DNA from 4 places in the Micromonospora sp. NPDC002575 genome. Region 2 is predicted to be linked to each of the others. Evidence: riboswitches for the same ligand, from Rfam matches in the RefSeq annotation. Region 2 holds a riboswitch; each other region holds the start of a gene.
The links. A riboswitch is a leader RNA that binds a small molecule or an ion and turns the genes downstream of it on or off. The one in region 2 is predicted to bind cyclic di-AMP.

Region 1 (3,461 bases), on a different contig from region 2:
GGCAGGCGTACGACGAGGCGGAGACCGCCGCCCGGCGCTTCCGCGACGCGACCGCCCTGCCGACGCCGCACACCCCGCGTACCCCGGCCGAGTACGCGGCCCGGGAACGCTGGCTGCACCACGCCGCCACGGCGGCCCACCTGCGGGGAGAGCTGTCCATCGGGCAACTTTGCGACGTCTTCGCCCGCCGGGGCGGATGGGACCCCCGGCGGCACCCGGTGGAGCAGGAGGTCGTCCTGGCCCGGGCCGTCCGGGACGGCAGGCTGGCCCGCTACCGCGCCGCCGCCGCACGCGAGCGGGCCGCGTGGGACGACGCCGAACTGGCCGCCGAAGCCGCCCGGGCGCTCGCCGCCGAGGCGTACGCCGCCGCCGAGCGGGTCCGGCCCGCCCGGGTGCCGGCGGCCAGCGCAACGGCCTCCAGCAGGGCCCTGAAAGCCCTCGGCTGGCACCCACCCCGCTGGCACCCAGCCCAACTCGGCTAACCACCCCACCCCAACCCACCCCGGCCCGGCCCGGCGCGGCCCGGTGCGGTCCGGTGCGGCCCGGTGCGGTCCGGCGCGGCCCGGTGTGGCCCGGTGCGGCCCGGCGCGGTGCGCCGCGGCCCGGCCCGACTCGGTGCGGTGATCAAGAGATTTGCGTCATCGTGGAGATCAACCCTGACGCTTTTCTCTTGATCACCGGGGCGAGTCGGGCCGGGGTGAGGGGGCGGGGGCGAGGGGCCGGGGCGGGGGGTGGGTGGGGCGTGAGGCGGGTCACGGGTTTGGGGGATCGGGCAGGCGGAGCATTCTGTTCGACCGGGGGCGTTATTCGCCGGGGATTCGCGGCTCGTCGTCCCGTTGCGGGGCGGCTGACGTCGGATGAGTCGGCAGTCCCATTGAGTCACGTCAGTATCCGAATGGCCCGTAAATTTGCCGGCCGTTGGATGTTTAAGCAGGTGGCGGGGGGTTGGCAGGGCTTCCGTCGGCCAGTAGTGTCGGCCCGTCCGGTGCGGTACCCGATCGCAACAGGCGACGCCGCGCCGACCCGCTCAATCGTGACCATCACGAACCGGGGACCCATTGCACGTCCGGGGTGAATCCGCGGGCCACGGCCTGCGGTAGGGCGATCTTCCCGCCCGAATCCGTCAGCTAACCCGGTAGGCGGTGTCGGAAGGAGTTCCATCCTCGTGCAGCACGAACCCACCCCCCGGGTTGTTCCTCCACCACGGAGCCCGGTGCTCGCGTCCGCCGCCGTCGAGCCGGCGCACTGACCGTCGCACCCCTTCTCGTACGCCCGCCTGAGCGGGCGCCCCAGAAAGCGGACCCCATCGGCCGCGGACACGTCCGTGCCGCCGTGCGCCGACGCGCGCCCGGGGCCTCCGCTTCCGCCCCCGCCCCGTGGAGGAACACGTGAACGATCAGCTCAAGCGGCACCTGCGGCGACTCGCCACGGAACGCCCCTACCAGGTCGTCGCCGGCTCCGCCGCGGCGCTCCTGCTGGCGTCCGGCACCGGTGCGCTGCTCGCCGCCGCCGACGACGCCCCCGCCCCGCAGCAGGCCACCAGCGCCGCCGTGACCGAGGTGGCGCCCCGGCTCGACGACGCGGCCAGCCGCGCCCAGGCCCGGATCGCCGCGCCGCTCTCGGCCGCTGCCCCGCCCAGCGCCACCCCGTCGCCGAGCGCCACCTCGGCCACCCCGAACCCCGACCTGACCGCCTCGGCGACGCCGAAGAAGACCACGGCGAAGCCGGCGGCCCCGAAGCCGCCCTCGTCCAAGGTCCTCGACTACGACTACGAGGCCCAGAGCACCTACTACTACTGCGGCCCGGCGGCGGTGCGCAACGCGCTCTCCGCCACCGGCGTCGACGGCGCCCAGGACGACCTGGCCGCACGTCTCGGCACCACCGAGATGGGCACCAACTCGGCCTACGACACCACTCGGGTGCTCAACGAGATGGTCAAGGGTGAGCCGTACCGGACCCGGCTGATCCCCGGCGGCGCCGCCACCTCGGCGGAGGCGGAGCGGCTCCGGGCCGACGTGGTGAAGGCGGTCAGCGCCGGGCGTGGCGTCGTGGTCAACATCGCCGGCGACGCCACCGACGTCGACGGCGGCTGGCACTCCTTCCCCGGCGGCCACTACATCGCCGTCGTCGGCTACCGCGACTCCGGGCGCACCGTGCGGATCGCCGACTCGGCGGACCCGGCCGTCCCGGCGTACTGGATCAGCACCGCATCCCTGGCCCATTGGGCCGCGACGCGGGGCTACTCGGCCTGACACGCCCTCCCCCCGCCGGCCCCGGCTCCCTTCCGAAGGGAGCCGGGGCCGGTGCCGTCTCCGGGGAGGCCGGGGCGGGCGGGTGAAGCGGCAATTCCCGGTCGGCCGGAGGGTCTCGTGCACTGGCCCGTTCCGACGCCCGGGTGTGCGATTATCGCACTATGGCTGATGACCAGGAGTGGTGCTCCGTCGGCGAGCAGGTGCGGCACGCCCGGCTGTCCCTGGGGCTGTCACAGCAGGACCTGGCCAGCGCGGTGGGCCTCGACCGCACCATGCTGGCCAAGGTCGAGGCTGGCACCCGCCGGCTGGATGGCCTCGAACTGGCGCGACTGTCGCGCGTGCTGCGGGTGTCGATGGACTACCTGATCGAGCCACGGCCGGCTGTGCTGTCCCGGCGGGCCGCGCCGGTGACCGAGGAGGTTGGCACCGACGCCGCCCGTGCCGCCGAACGCCTGGAGATCGCCCTCGTCGAGTGGCTTCGCGACGTACGGCAACTCGTGGGGCTCGGCGTGTTGCGGACCCGTCCACCGCTCCGCTACCCGGGCACGGTCACCGCCGAGGACCAGGCCAGGCAGGCAGCGCAGTGGCTCAGGCGAGAGTGCGGGATCGACGATGGGCCGATCGACAGCATCGTCGAGGTCTGCGAACGTGCCGGCCAGTGGACGCTGGTGACCAATCTACCCGGCGACGGGGCGTCGCTGATCGAGGCTGACCTCGCCGTCGCGGTGGTGAGCACCTCGGGCGATCCTGGTCGCCGCCGGGCGACGGCCGCGCACGAACTGGGCCATCTGATCATTGGCGACGAATACTCCAGCGATCTGGGTGTCAGCGCCTCGCGGACGCACCGAGAGTCCGCCATCGACGCCTTCGCAGCGGAGCTGCTGCTGCCCGTCCAGGTGCTCGCAGCCGCGCGGAATGCCGACCGGATGACCCGGGACCAGCTGGTGGGCTACGCGGCTCGGTACCGTACCTCCTGGTTGCTGGCTCTGCGGCAGGCGGAGCAGGCAAAGGCCATCGATGCGTCGACCCGGCGGCTCTGGAGCCAGAACCGGCCCACCCGGGCCGAGTTCATGGAGGCTCTGGGCTGGGTTCCGCAGCCGGACCTCGCATCGGTGCGGGTGCCGCCGACCTACGCGCACGCGGTGATGGGGGCGTTGCGGACCGGCCGCATCACCCGAACCAGGGCTGTCGAGCTGATGCACGGCCAGA
Region 2 (3,461 bases):
AACGGTTTGCGAGGCGTCACGGTGTGCCGACCCGCCTTGATTCCTCACGCGGGACTCCCCTAATGTGAGGCGCTGACCGCTGTGGGTCGTCTGCCTCGATCTTCCCTCTCGCGAGGCGCCCGGCGGTCGGTTGCGAAGGAGTCGGTGCCGGTGGCAACCATGCCCCCTCATCGTCATGCCCCGGAACGGTCAACCGCTCGCCCGGGTGGTGCCCGCCGTTTCGCACGCCGCCTGCTCACCCTGGTCGCGGCGGTCGCCGTCGGCGCCGGGACACTGACCGCGCCCGCGTACGCCGAGCCGTCGGTGGACGAGATCGAGGCGCAGATCGACAAGCAGTGGGAGCAGCTTGAGCCCACCATCGAGCAGTACAACAAGGTCCGCGCCCAGCTCAAGGTGAACCGTGAGAAGGCGGCGGAGGTGCAGAAGAAGATCGAGCCGCTGGCGCTCGAGACAGAGCTGGCCATGAACCGCGTCGGCGACCTCGCCTCCCGCTACTACATCTCGGGCCCGTCGCAGGACATCGGCGCGCTGCTGGTCAGCACCAAGCCGGGCACCCTCGCCGAGCAGCTGACCATTCTGGACCGGCTCGCCGCGCAGGAGCGCAGGCAGGTCGAGGGCGTGCTCGCCGTCCGGGCGAAGTACGACACCGAGAAGCAGAAGCTCGACACGCTCATCGCCTCCCAGGAGAAGCAGACCAAGGAGCTGGCGGCGAAGAAGACCAAGATCAACGCCGAGATCAAGCGGCTCCAGGCGTCGATGCCGAAGACCGTGGTGTCCACCGAGGGCTGCCCGACGGTCACCGGCGTGGTCAGCTCGGCCGCCCGCACCGCCATCCGGACCGCCTGCGCCCAGGTCGGCGACCCGTACGTCTGGGGCGCCACCGGCCCGAACTCGTTCGACTGCTCGGGCCTGACCCAGTACGCCTACAAGGCCGCCGGGATCCACCTGACCCACTTCACCGGCGCCCAGTGGAACGAGGGACGCGCCATCCCGCGTTCCGAGGCCCGCCCCGGTGACCTGGTGTTCTTCTTCAGCGACCTGCACCACGTCGGCCTCTACATCGGCAACGACAAGATGGTGCACGCGCCCCGGGCCGGCAAGCCGGTCAACGTGAGCAGCATCAACACCATGCCGGTGGCCGGCTTCCGCCGACCCGGCTGACCCGGACCGGCCCCCGCGAAGGCCGCGCCGCGCAGCACCGCCCGAAGGCCCCCGGTCACCCGACCGGGGGCCTTCGGCGTGCGGCGGGCATCGAAGCCGACGAGGGGCCTGTACGGTGTGTCACGGCCCGTCGGGTTGCGAAGCGATGACGCCCGTCTCTACTCTGGCCAATTGTCGGCCGGTAGCTGCACCGCCCAGCCGGGCGGTGACGGTGCGACACCGCCGAGTCGCCTCCGGGCGAGCCGGGGACCCAGGTACGCCGGGGTGAATCCGCAGCGGCGCTGCGGTAGGGCGCTCTCCCTTCCCGCCCGAACCCGTCAGCTAACCCGGTAGGCGGTAGAGGAAGAAGGAGAACGGAGCCCGGTGGCACACCATGCCCCGCGGCGCCCGTCACGCCGGACGGCCGACGCCGACCGGATGCCGGCTGCGCCGCGTACCCGCTGGTCACGCTGCACCACCGCCCTCGCCGCCCTGGTCGGCGTCGCCGTCGTCCTGACCGGCGCACCGACCGTGGCCCACGCCGACCCCTCGGTCGCCGAGATCGAGCGGCAGATCGACGAGGACTGGAACAAACTCGAACCGCTCATCGAGCGGCACAACGCCACCCGCCAGGACCTGGCCGCCAAGCGCAGGCAGGCCGACGCGCTCGCCGCGCAGATCGGGCCGCTCCAGCGCCAGGTGGACGAGGCGATGAGGAAGGTCGGCGGCCTCGCCGTCGAGGCGTACAAGGGCGACAACATCTCGGTGGTCAACGCCCTGCTCGGCAGCCGCACGCCGAGCCAGATGATGGGGCAGTTGGAGCTGCTCGACCGGTTCGCCCAGCGCCAGCAGCACGACGTCCAGGCGGTCGTCGACCTCCGCGACGAGCTGGCCGCGAAGAAGCAGCCCCTCGACGAGATGGTCGCCCAGCTCGCCCGCACCGAGGCCCAGCTCGCCGCGAAGCGGAAGCAGATCAACGCCGAGATCGACCGCCTGCAGAAGCTGCGGCTGAAGGTGTACGGCAACGGTGGCGGCGGCCCGCTGAAGCCCGCCCCCTGCCCGGCGTCCTACCCGGGTGGCGGCGCGGGGACGGCGGTGAAGTTCGCCTGCGCCCAGATCGGCAAGCCCTACGTCTGGGGCGCGGAGGGCCCGAACTCGTACGACTGCTCGGGGCTGATGCTGGCCGCCTGGGCGAAGGCCGGCGTCTCGCTGCCGCACAACGCGGCCCAGCAGCGGTCGGTGACCGCCAGGGTCAGCCGCGCCGACCTGCGCCCCGGCGACCTGGTGTTCTACTACTCCGACCTGCACCACGTCGGCATGTACGTGGGCGGGGGCTGGGTGGTGCACGCCTCCCGGGCCGGCGTCCCGGTGAAGATGAAGCGCGTCGACGACGGCCCGATCCACAGCTTCGGCCGCCCCTCCTGAGGTGCAAGGAGGGGCCCCTTGTTAACGCATACGGTCGAGAAGGGGCCCCTTCTCACACCCCTGTGGCGGAGGGCGGCGCAGCGCGCCCCAGGAGGAGCGGGGCGTCCAGCGGAGCGGGGCGTCAGCGGGTCGGCGTCAGTGGGGCGGCGTCAGCGGGTCGGCGTCAGCGGGGCGGCCAGGTGCGCCAGTTCTGCCAGGAGCGGCTCGGGGTAGGGCCACGCTGGCCCTGGTAGCGCGAGCCGTAGACCGCCGAACCGTACGGGTGCTCGGCCGGCGACGACAGCCGGAAGATGCACAACTGGCCGATCTTCATGCCCGGCCAGAGCGTGATCGGCAGGTTCGCCACGTTGGACAGCTCCAGCGTGACGTGGCCGGTGAAGCCCGGGTCGATGAAGCCGGCCGTGGAGTGGGTGAGCAGCCCCAGCCGGCCCAGGCTCGACTTGCCCTCCAGCCGGCCCGCGAGCTGGTCGCCGAGCGAGATCACCTCCAGCGTGGAGGCGAGCACGAACTCGCCGGGGTGCAGCACGAACGGCTCGCCGTCGGGCACCTCGATCATGGAGGTCAGGTCGTCCTGCTGCACGGACGGGTCGATGTGCGTGTAGAGGTGGTTGTTGAAGACCCGGAAGAGCTTGTCGAGGCGTACGTCGATGCTCGACGGCTGCACCAGGGTCGGCTCGAACGGCTCCAGCGCGAGCGTGCCGGCCTTCAGCTCGGCGACGAGGTCGCGGTCGGAGAGCAGCATCGCAACACCATAGCGAGGTGGGTCGGCGGGCCTGGTCAGCGGGGCTGGTGAGCGAGCCTGCGAATCGGGTGCCCGACCCGCGCGTCGCGCTTCGCGTGTCGTACAGGTGTTCGATAGGATGTCGGCATGGCTTCCTGGTCCGAATTCGCCGCTG
Region 3 (3,461 bases), on a different contig from region 2:
CGGTGCCGCGCCGCGACGAGGTCGCGGGCTGGCTGGCGGGCCGGGCCGCGCCGCGCCTGCAGGTGGTGACCAGCCTCCAGGCCAAGGGCATGGAGTACGACGGGGTGGTGCTGGTCGCCCCGGGCGAGATCCGGGCCGACCCGGGCTCGGGCGTGCGGACGCTGTACGTGGCGCTGTCCCGGGCGACCCAGCGCCTCGTCACCATCGACCCGACGGGCTGACCGCCCGCCCCGGCCGTGCCCTGGCCGGACCGCTGTCGATCACTTGCACATATTGCGATGTGAGCATAGATTGGGCCGGTCGAGGGGTCACGGACGGAGGGTGTGGGCGTGGGCGCAGGGCATGACCACCACCACGGGGCGGCGAACGTGTCGGCCCGCCACTCGGGGCGGCTCTGGGCGGCGTTCGCGCTGCTCGCCGCGCTGATGATCGTCGAGGCGACGACCGCGCTCGGCACCGGCTCGCTGGCGCTGCTCTCCGATGCCGGGCACATGTTCACCGACGTGCTCGGCATCGGCATGGCGCTCGCCGCGATCACCGCCACCCGCCGGGCCACCGCCGACCCGCAGCGCACCTTCGGGCTCTACCGGCTGGAGGTGCTCGCCGCGCTCGGCAACGCCCTGCTGCTCAGCGGCGTCGCCGTCTACGTCCTGGTCGAGGCCGTCCGGCGCTTCGGCGACCCGCCCGAGGTGACCACCGGCCCGATGCTCGTGGTGGCGGTGCTGGGCCTGCTCGCCAACGTCGCCGCGTTCGCCCTGCTGCGCAGCGGGGCGAAGGAGAGCATCAACCTGCGCGGGGCGTACCTGGAGGTGCTGGGCGACCTGCTCGGGTCGGTCGGCGTGATCGGGGCGGCCGTGTTGATCATGGCCACGGGCTGGTGGTGGGCGGACCCGGCGGTGGCCGTCGCGATCGGCGTGTTCATCCTGCCCCGCACCTGGCGGCTCGGGCGGGCCGCGGTGCGCATCCTGGTGCAGGCCGCGCCGGAGCACCTCCAGGTGACCGCCGTGCACGACCGGCTGGCCGCCGTGCCCGGCGTGGTCGAGGTGCACGACCTGCACGTCTGGACGCTGACCTCCGGCATGGAGGTCGCCTCGGCGCACCTGACCATGGCGCCCGGCGCGGAGGTCGGCGCGGTGCTGACCGCCGCCCGCACCGCCCTGCACGAGGACTTCCACATCGAGCACGCCACGTTGCAGGTCGAGCCCGGAGCGTCCCGCGACGGCTGCGGGCCGGCCGGCTGGTGAGACCGAGAGCCATCAATTTTCGCGACATTCGCGGTCGAATGGCCGACTTGACAGGTTTCATCCGCGTACCCTCCGTCACGGAGGCAGCGCTGGCCCCACACGCACCGGTAGGCTCGGCCCCGGCCATCGCCGGGCGGCGCCCTCCGGCGCCTGTGGTGGCCGCCGCCTAATCGCCCGCGGGCGAGCCGGGGAACCATGTGTGTGGGGTGCATCCGCTCCAGAGCGGTAGGGATCTTCCGTCCCGAACCCGTCAGCTAACCCGGTCGGCGGCTGACGGAAGGACACGCACATGCCAGTAGTGGCACCTGTAGGAAGGATCGCCGCCCGGGTGGCGGCGGCGCTGGCGCTGACGCTCGCCGTCGGTCTCGGGGTCGCGCCGGTGACGCCGGCCGGGGCCGCGCCGCCCGTCGGCCTGCTCGCCGCACCCGGCGACGACGAGGAGGGCGGCACGCCCGCCCTGCGCGCCCAGCTCGAGGCGGCGAGCAAGGGCTACCTGGAGGCCAAGACCGCCCTCGACCGGTCGGTGAAGCGGCAGCAGCAGCTCGGCGGCCAGCTCAAGACGGTCGAGGCCGAGCTGGTCACCCGGGGCGCCAAGGTCGGCGAGATCGCCGGGGTGGCGTACAAGAAGGGCCGGCTCACCGCCGCCTCGGTGCTGCTCGACAGCAGCTCCCCCGAGGGGTTCCTCGACCGGGCCGCCGCGCTCGACACGATCGCCGCGAACGAGGACCGGGCGCTGCGCGAGCTGCTGACCACCCGGGACGAGGCGACGAAGACCCGGCAGGCCCTCGACGGCGAGATCCGCGAGCAGCGCAAGCAGGTCGCGTTGATGGGCAAGCGCAAGGAGCAGGCCGAGCGGGCCCTCACCGTGGCCAACAACAAGGCCAGCAGCAGCGGCGGCGGGTCCAGCCCGGGCGGCTCCTCCAGCGCGAACGCCACCCCCGCGAAGCGCAACGCCGACGGCTCCTGGCCGGCGGAGTCGTGCAGCGTCAACGATCCCACCCCGGCCAACGGCTGCATCACCCCGCGCACCCTGCACGCGCTCAACCAGGCCAAGGCCGCCGGCTTCACCCGGTACGTCTCCTGCTACCGGCCCGGTGGCTCCGGCGAGCACCCGAAGGGCCGGGCCTGCGACTTCGCCGCGCAGAAGGGCGGCTTCGGCGGCGTGGCCACGGGCGGGGACCGCACCTACGGCAACAACCTGGCGGCGTACTTCGTGCGCAACGCCGACCGGCTCGCCGTGCTGTACGTGATCTGGTTCAAGCAGATCTGGCTGCCCAGCAGCGGCTGGAAGGCGTACAGCGGCGGAAACGGGGACCCGTCCAGCGACCACACCAACCACGTGCACCTGTCGGTGATCTGACCCGCGCCCGCCCCGGGCGGCCCTCCCCCGTCGGGGCGGGCCGCCCGGGGCGCTACGCCGTGCGACCAAGCACCTCGCCGAGCCGGCGGGCCAGCCCGAGGTGCGCCGAGCGGGCCTGCCGGAAGGCGTACGTGAACAGCGGCGTCGGCGCGGCCAGGGTGATCTCCACGTCGACGCGGAGCAGGCCGTCCGGCTCGTCGCGCAGCCGCGTGTGATTACGCACCGTCGTGGAGGGCCGCTGCCGGGCCACCGTGACGATCTCGTCGTCGGTCACCACCAGCACGTCCGCCTGGTATGTCACGCCGAAGCGCAGCGGCCCGGCGGCGAGCTGGTCGGTGATCGCGTAGCTGGCCAGGGCGCCCGGCCGGGGCGGCAGCCGGCGCACCCGCGTGATCAACGGATGCAGCTCGGTCTGCCGGGCGGGGTCGCTGAGCAGCGCCACCGCCTCGGCCCGCGGGCAGCGGGCCTGGACCGAGTACTGGAAGCTGTCGCGCCGGGGCATCCGTCGATCGTCCCCCACCCGGGGGCGTGGGGGAAGAGTCGGGCCGCCCCGGCACCGGAAACCAGCGTCGGCGGCCTCGTCAGGCGCCCGGCAGCACCTCGGGGGTGGCCGTGCCGGCGAGGTAGGGCTCGGGGGCGCCGAACAGCCCGAGCAGGCCGGTCACCCAGAGCTGCCGGTGCACGAACCGGCTCGGCTCGGTGACGATCAGCTTCACCCCGCTGACCTCGGCGGTCTGGAAGCCGGCCACCATCGCGCTGATGCCGACCGAGTCGATGAAGGTGACGAGGCGCATGTTCAGCTCGATGCGGGCGGGCCGGCCCTTGGTGAGCACCTCGGCGATGGCTTCACGCACCTC
Region 4 (3,461 bases), on a different contig from region 2:
CCGGAACACCGCCATGTCGCCGACATGGTGTCGGCCGACCTGCGTTCGCAGGTGAGGGTGGCTACGATTCCGGGCGATGGGACGCGGTCCGCTCCCGGCGGCTCGTGAGGAGGGGCGGGGCTTCGGGCGGTCCTCGGGGGCGGGCGGGTCCCCGAGGGGTCGACCGGGTGTGGTCGTCCGGGCAGTCGGCCCGGATCGATCGCCCGCGACGCTGAACCGTCCGGGCCGCCGAGCCGTATCCCGCGCTGACACCGTTTGGAGATCGTCGATGGGCGCCGACCACAACCGACCCGCTCCGCCCACCCCACCGGGGGTGCGGCGGGTCCTCGTCGCGACCGTGGTCCCCCTCTTCGTGATCACCGTGATCGCGGCGGCCGTCCTGTGGCCCCGCGACGGCGGCCCGGAGGTCGACGGCAGTTCGCCGGTGCCCCGCTATCACGGCACGGTGACCCGGGTGGTCACCGAGGAGTGCCCGCCGCAGCCGGAGACGCCGGAGGGCGGCGGGCCGGGCGTCGCGGACGGCCCGTGCGGCACGGTGACCGTCCGGGTGGAGCAGGGGCCCGACGCCGGGCAGCAGGTCGAGACGCCGATCCCGACCGGCCCCGGCGCGCCCACCGTCGCCGTCGACGACCGGATCGTGCTGGTGAAACTGACCGACCCGGCCGACCCGGCGGCGAGCGCCTACAACATCGCCGAGCACCAGCGCGGCACCCCGCTGATCTGGCTGGCGGTGGTGTTCGCGCTGGCGATCGTCGCGTTCGGCCGCTGGCGGGGGGTGGCCGCCCTGGCCGGGCTCGCCGCCACCTTCGCCATTCTGCTGACGTTCGTGCTGCCCGGCATCGGCGCGGGCGGGTCGCCGTTGCCGATCGCCGTCGTCGGCTCCGCACTGATCATGTTCGTGGTGCTGTACCTCACCCACGGGGTCACCGCGCAGACGTCGGTTGCCGTCCTCGGCACCCTGGGCAGCCTGGTGCTCACCGGACTGCTGGGCACCCTGGCCACGGCGGCCACCCACCTCACCGGGTACGGCAGCGAGGACGCCACCACCCTGTCGATGTTCCGGGGCGACGTGGACCTGCACGGCCTGCTGCTGGCCGGCATCATCATCGGTTCGCTCGGGGTGCTCGACGACGTCACCGTCACCCAGGCGGCCACGGTCACCGAGCTGGCGCACGCCAACCCGGGGTTGTCCCGGTTGCAGCTCTACCGGGCGGCCACCCGCGTCGGCCGGGCGCACATCGCCTCCACGGTCAACACGATCGTGCTGGCGTACGCGGGCGCGTCGCTGCCGCTGCTGCTCCTGCTCACCGCCGACTCCCGCCCCGTGACCGAGATCCTGACGAGCGAGTTCCTCGCCCAGGAGATCGTCCGCAGCGCGGTCGCCACGCTGGGCCTGATCGCCGCCGTGCCGCTCACCACCGGGCTGGCCGCCGTGGTCACGGCGGCAGGACGCACAGCGGCGGAGCGCACGGCGGCGGGACGCACGGCGGCGGGGCGCAACGCAGCGGGGCACTCCACGGCGGGGCACACCGGCACAGGGCACCCTACGGCGGGGCACGCCGCCGCGACCCGCCCCGGCCCGGCGGGCGGCGGGGACGTGCCGGCGGCGCGTACCCGCGGGGGCGGACGGCGGACCGCGGACCGCGATCTCGCGCTGGAGGCGCTCGGCGGCGGCCGGGCGGTCGGGGGGTTCCCCGACGACCAGGCCACCACCCACCCCCCGGCCGGACGGCCGCACCGAGAAGGAGGCACGGACACCGCATGGTGACACTTCGCAGCGTGACCGATGGCGGCATCCGCCCTGAGAAGCGCATCACTGATTACCGACGGCGATTACGAAATGACGCTTTTAGTCGGCATCCGGACGTAGCTCCCCGCATGGCCTCTCGGGTAACCTCGCTGCCGGTCACCGCCGAAGGCGCGAAGCGGCGCCTGCGGTGCCGCCGCCCAATCGCCGCGAGGCGAGCCGGGGAACCAGGTGCCCGGGGTGAATCCGCGCGAGCGGTAGGGGCCGCTTCCGCCCCGAACCCGTCAGCTAACCCGGTCGGCGGTCGATGGAAGGGAACATTGTGACGGCACCCCTGCACCGCTGGTTGACACCCGTGGTGGCCGTGCTCGCTGCCCTGGCGGTCGTCGCCGGGCCGGCCGCCCCGGCGCTCGCCCTGCCCGCCGCCGCCCCCCAACCCTCGGGGCACGAGGAGGACGACGAGCCCCAGCTCATCACCGACGTGATCGAGGCGACGAACCGGGACTACGTCCAGGCCAAGTCGAAGCTCGAAAAGTCCAAGAAGCGCCAGGCGCAGCTCGCCGACGAGGTGCGCAAGGCTCAGGAGGAGCTGGACGCGCTCGCGCCGCAGGTCGGCGAGATGGCCGCGCAGTCGTACCGGACCGGGCGGGTCGGCGCGATGGCGATGCTGCTGGAGAGCAACAGCCCGGACTCGTTCGTCAAGCGCGCCTCCGCCCTCGACGAGCTGAACATGGTCAACGCCAACAAGCTGGCCGAGGTCAGCGCGGCGAAGAACCGCGCCGAGCAGGCCAAGCTCGCGCTCGACGCCGAGGTGCGCGAGCAGCAGAAGCAGGCGTCGGTCATGGCGAAGAAGAAGCACGACGCCGAGAAGGCGCTCGCGCTGGTCGGCGGCAAGGGCTTCACGGGCGGCCTGGTCAACGCCACGTCCCCGGTCGCGAGGATCGCGCCGGGCCGGTCGTCGGACGGCAGCTGGCGGCCGGAGTCGTGCAGCGAGAACGACCCCACCACCTCCGGCTGTGTCACGCCTCGCACGCTGCACGCCTACAAGGAGGTCAAGCGGGCCGGCTTCAACCGGTTCGTGGGCTGCTACCGGCCGGGCGGGCCGTGGGAGCACCCCAAGGGCCGGGCCTGCGACTGGTCGCTCCAGAACAGCGGTTTCTCCCCCTGGCACAACAACGACACCCGGATGTACGGCAACAATCTCGCCGCGTTCCTCATCCGCAACGCCGACCGGCTCGGCATCTACTACGTCATCTGGAACCGGCAGATCTGGTTCCCGGCGAACGGCTGGAGCTCCTACAGCGGGCCGTCCAACCACACCGACCACGTGCACATGTCGCTGCTCTGACGCCGCGTGCCGCGCATGCCGAGAGGGGCCGTCCCGCTGCGGGGGCGGCCCCTCTCGTCGGTTCTCGGGCAGTGGTGTGCGGCAGGCGACGGTCGTAACGCCAAGGGCTGGCGAGCGCCAGGCGGTGGGCGCCGGGTGGCGGTGAGCGCCGGGCGGTGTTGTGCGTCAGGCGGCGGTGAGCGTCAGGCGGCGGCGCGGGTCGGGGTGGCGTCCGCGGCCATGGCGGCCGGCACGGCGGCCACCGTCCGCACCCCGCCGGCACTGAGCCGGTACGACATTCCGACGACCGCGCACCGGCCCGCGTCGACCTCGGCGGCGAGCACGGTCGACCTGTCGAGCATCGCGTCGACCGTGCACGCGATGTGG

Region 1: linked by a shared signal. The riboswitch ahead of ACFYWL_RS18260 (C39 family peptidase) and the one ahead of ACFYWL_RS07920 (NlpC/P60 family protein) in region 2 are both predicted to bind cyclic di-AMP.
Region 3: linked by a shared signal. The riboswitch ahead of ACFYWL_RS25775 (coiled-coil domain-containing protein) and the one ahead of ACFYWL_RS07920 (NlpC/P60 family protein) in region 2 are both predicted to bind cyclic di-AMP.
Region 4: linked by a shared signal. The riboswitch ahead of ACFYWL_RS11985 (coiled-coil domain-containing protein) and the one ahead of ACFYWL_RS07920 (NlpC/P60 family protein) in region 2 are both predicted to bind cyclic di-AMP.

The regions. Positions count from the first base shown of each region.
Region 1 covers NZ_JBIARA010000011.1:172,726-176,186, forward strand. The annotation lists gene ACFYWL_RS18255 (hypothetical protein) at 1-482, shown strand, start outside; cyclic di-AMP (ydaO/yuaA leader) riboswitch at 1,015-1,157, shown strand; gene ACFYWL_RS18260 (C39 family peptidase) at 1,377-2,252, shown strand; gene ACFYWL_RS18265 (helix-turn-helix domain-containing protein) at 2,414-3,461, shown strand, end outside.
Region 2 covers NZ_JBIARA010000004.1:59,593-63,053, forward strand. The annotation lists gene ACFYWL_RS07915 (NlpC/P60 family protein) at 145-1,161, shown strand; cyclic di-AMP (ydaO/yuaA leader) riboswitch at 1,372-1,512, shown strand; gene ACFYWL_RS07920 (NlpC/P60 family protein) at 1,579-2,565, shown strand; gene dcd (dCTP deaminase) at 2,729-3,307, opposite strand; gene ACFYWL_RS07930 (pyridoxamine 5'-phosphate oxidase family protein) at 3,434-3,461, shown strand, end outside.
Region 3 covers NZ_JBIARA010000021.1:43,749-47,209, forward strand. The annotation lists gene ACFYWL_RS25765 (HelD family protein) at 1-221, shown strand, start outside; gene ACFYWL_RS25770 (cation diffusion facilitator family transporter) at 330-1,244, shown strand; cyclic di-AMP (ydaO/yuaA leader) riboswitch at 1,398-1,529, shown strand; gene ACFYWL_RS25775 (coiled-coil domain-containing protein) at 1,534-2,604, shown strand; gene ACFYWL_RS25780 (SRPBCC family protein) at 2,657-3,106, opposite strand; gene ACFYWL_RS25785 (STAS domain-containing protein) at 3,186-3,461, opposite strand, start outside.
Region 4 covers NZ_JBIARA010000006.1:135,295-138,755, reverse strand. The annotation lists gene ACFYWL_RS11990 (YibE/F family protein) at 269-1,768, shown strand; cyclic di-AMP (ydaO/yuaA leader) riboswitch at 1,935-2,065, shown strand; gene ACFYWL_RS11985 (coiled-coil domain-containing protein) at 2,070-3,095, shown strand; gene ACFYWL_RS11980 (carbonic anhydrase) at 3,278-3,461, opposite strand, start outside.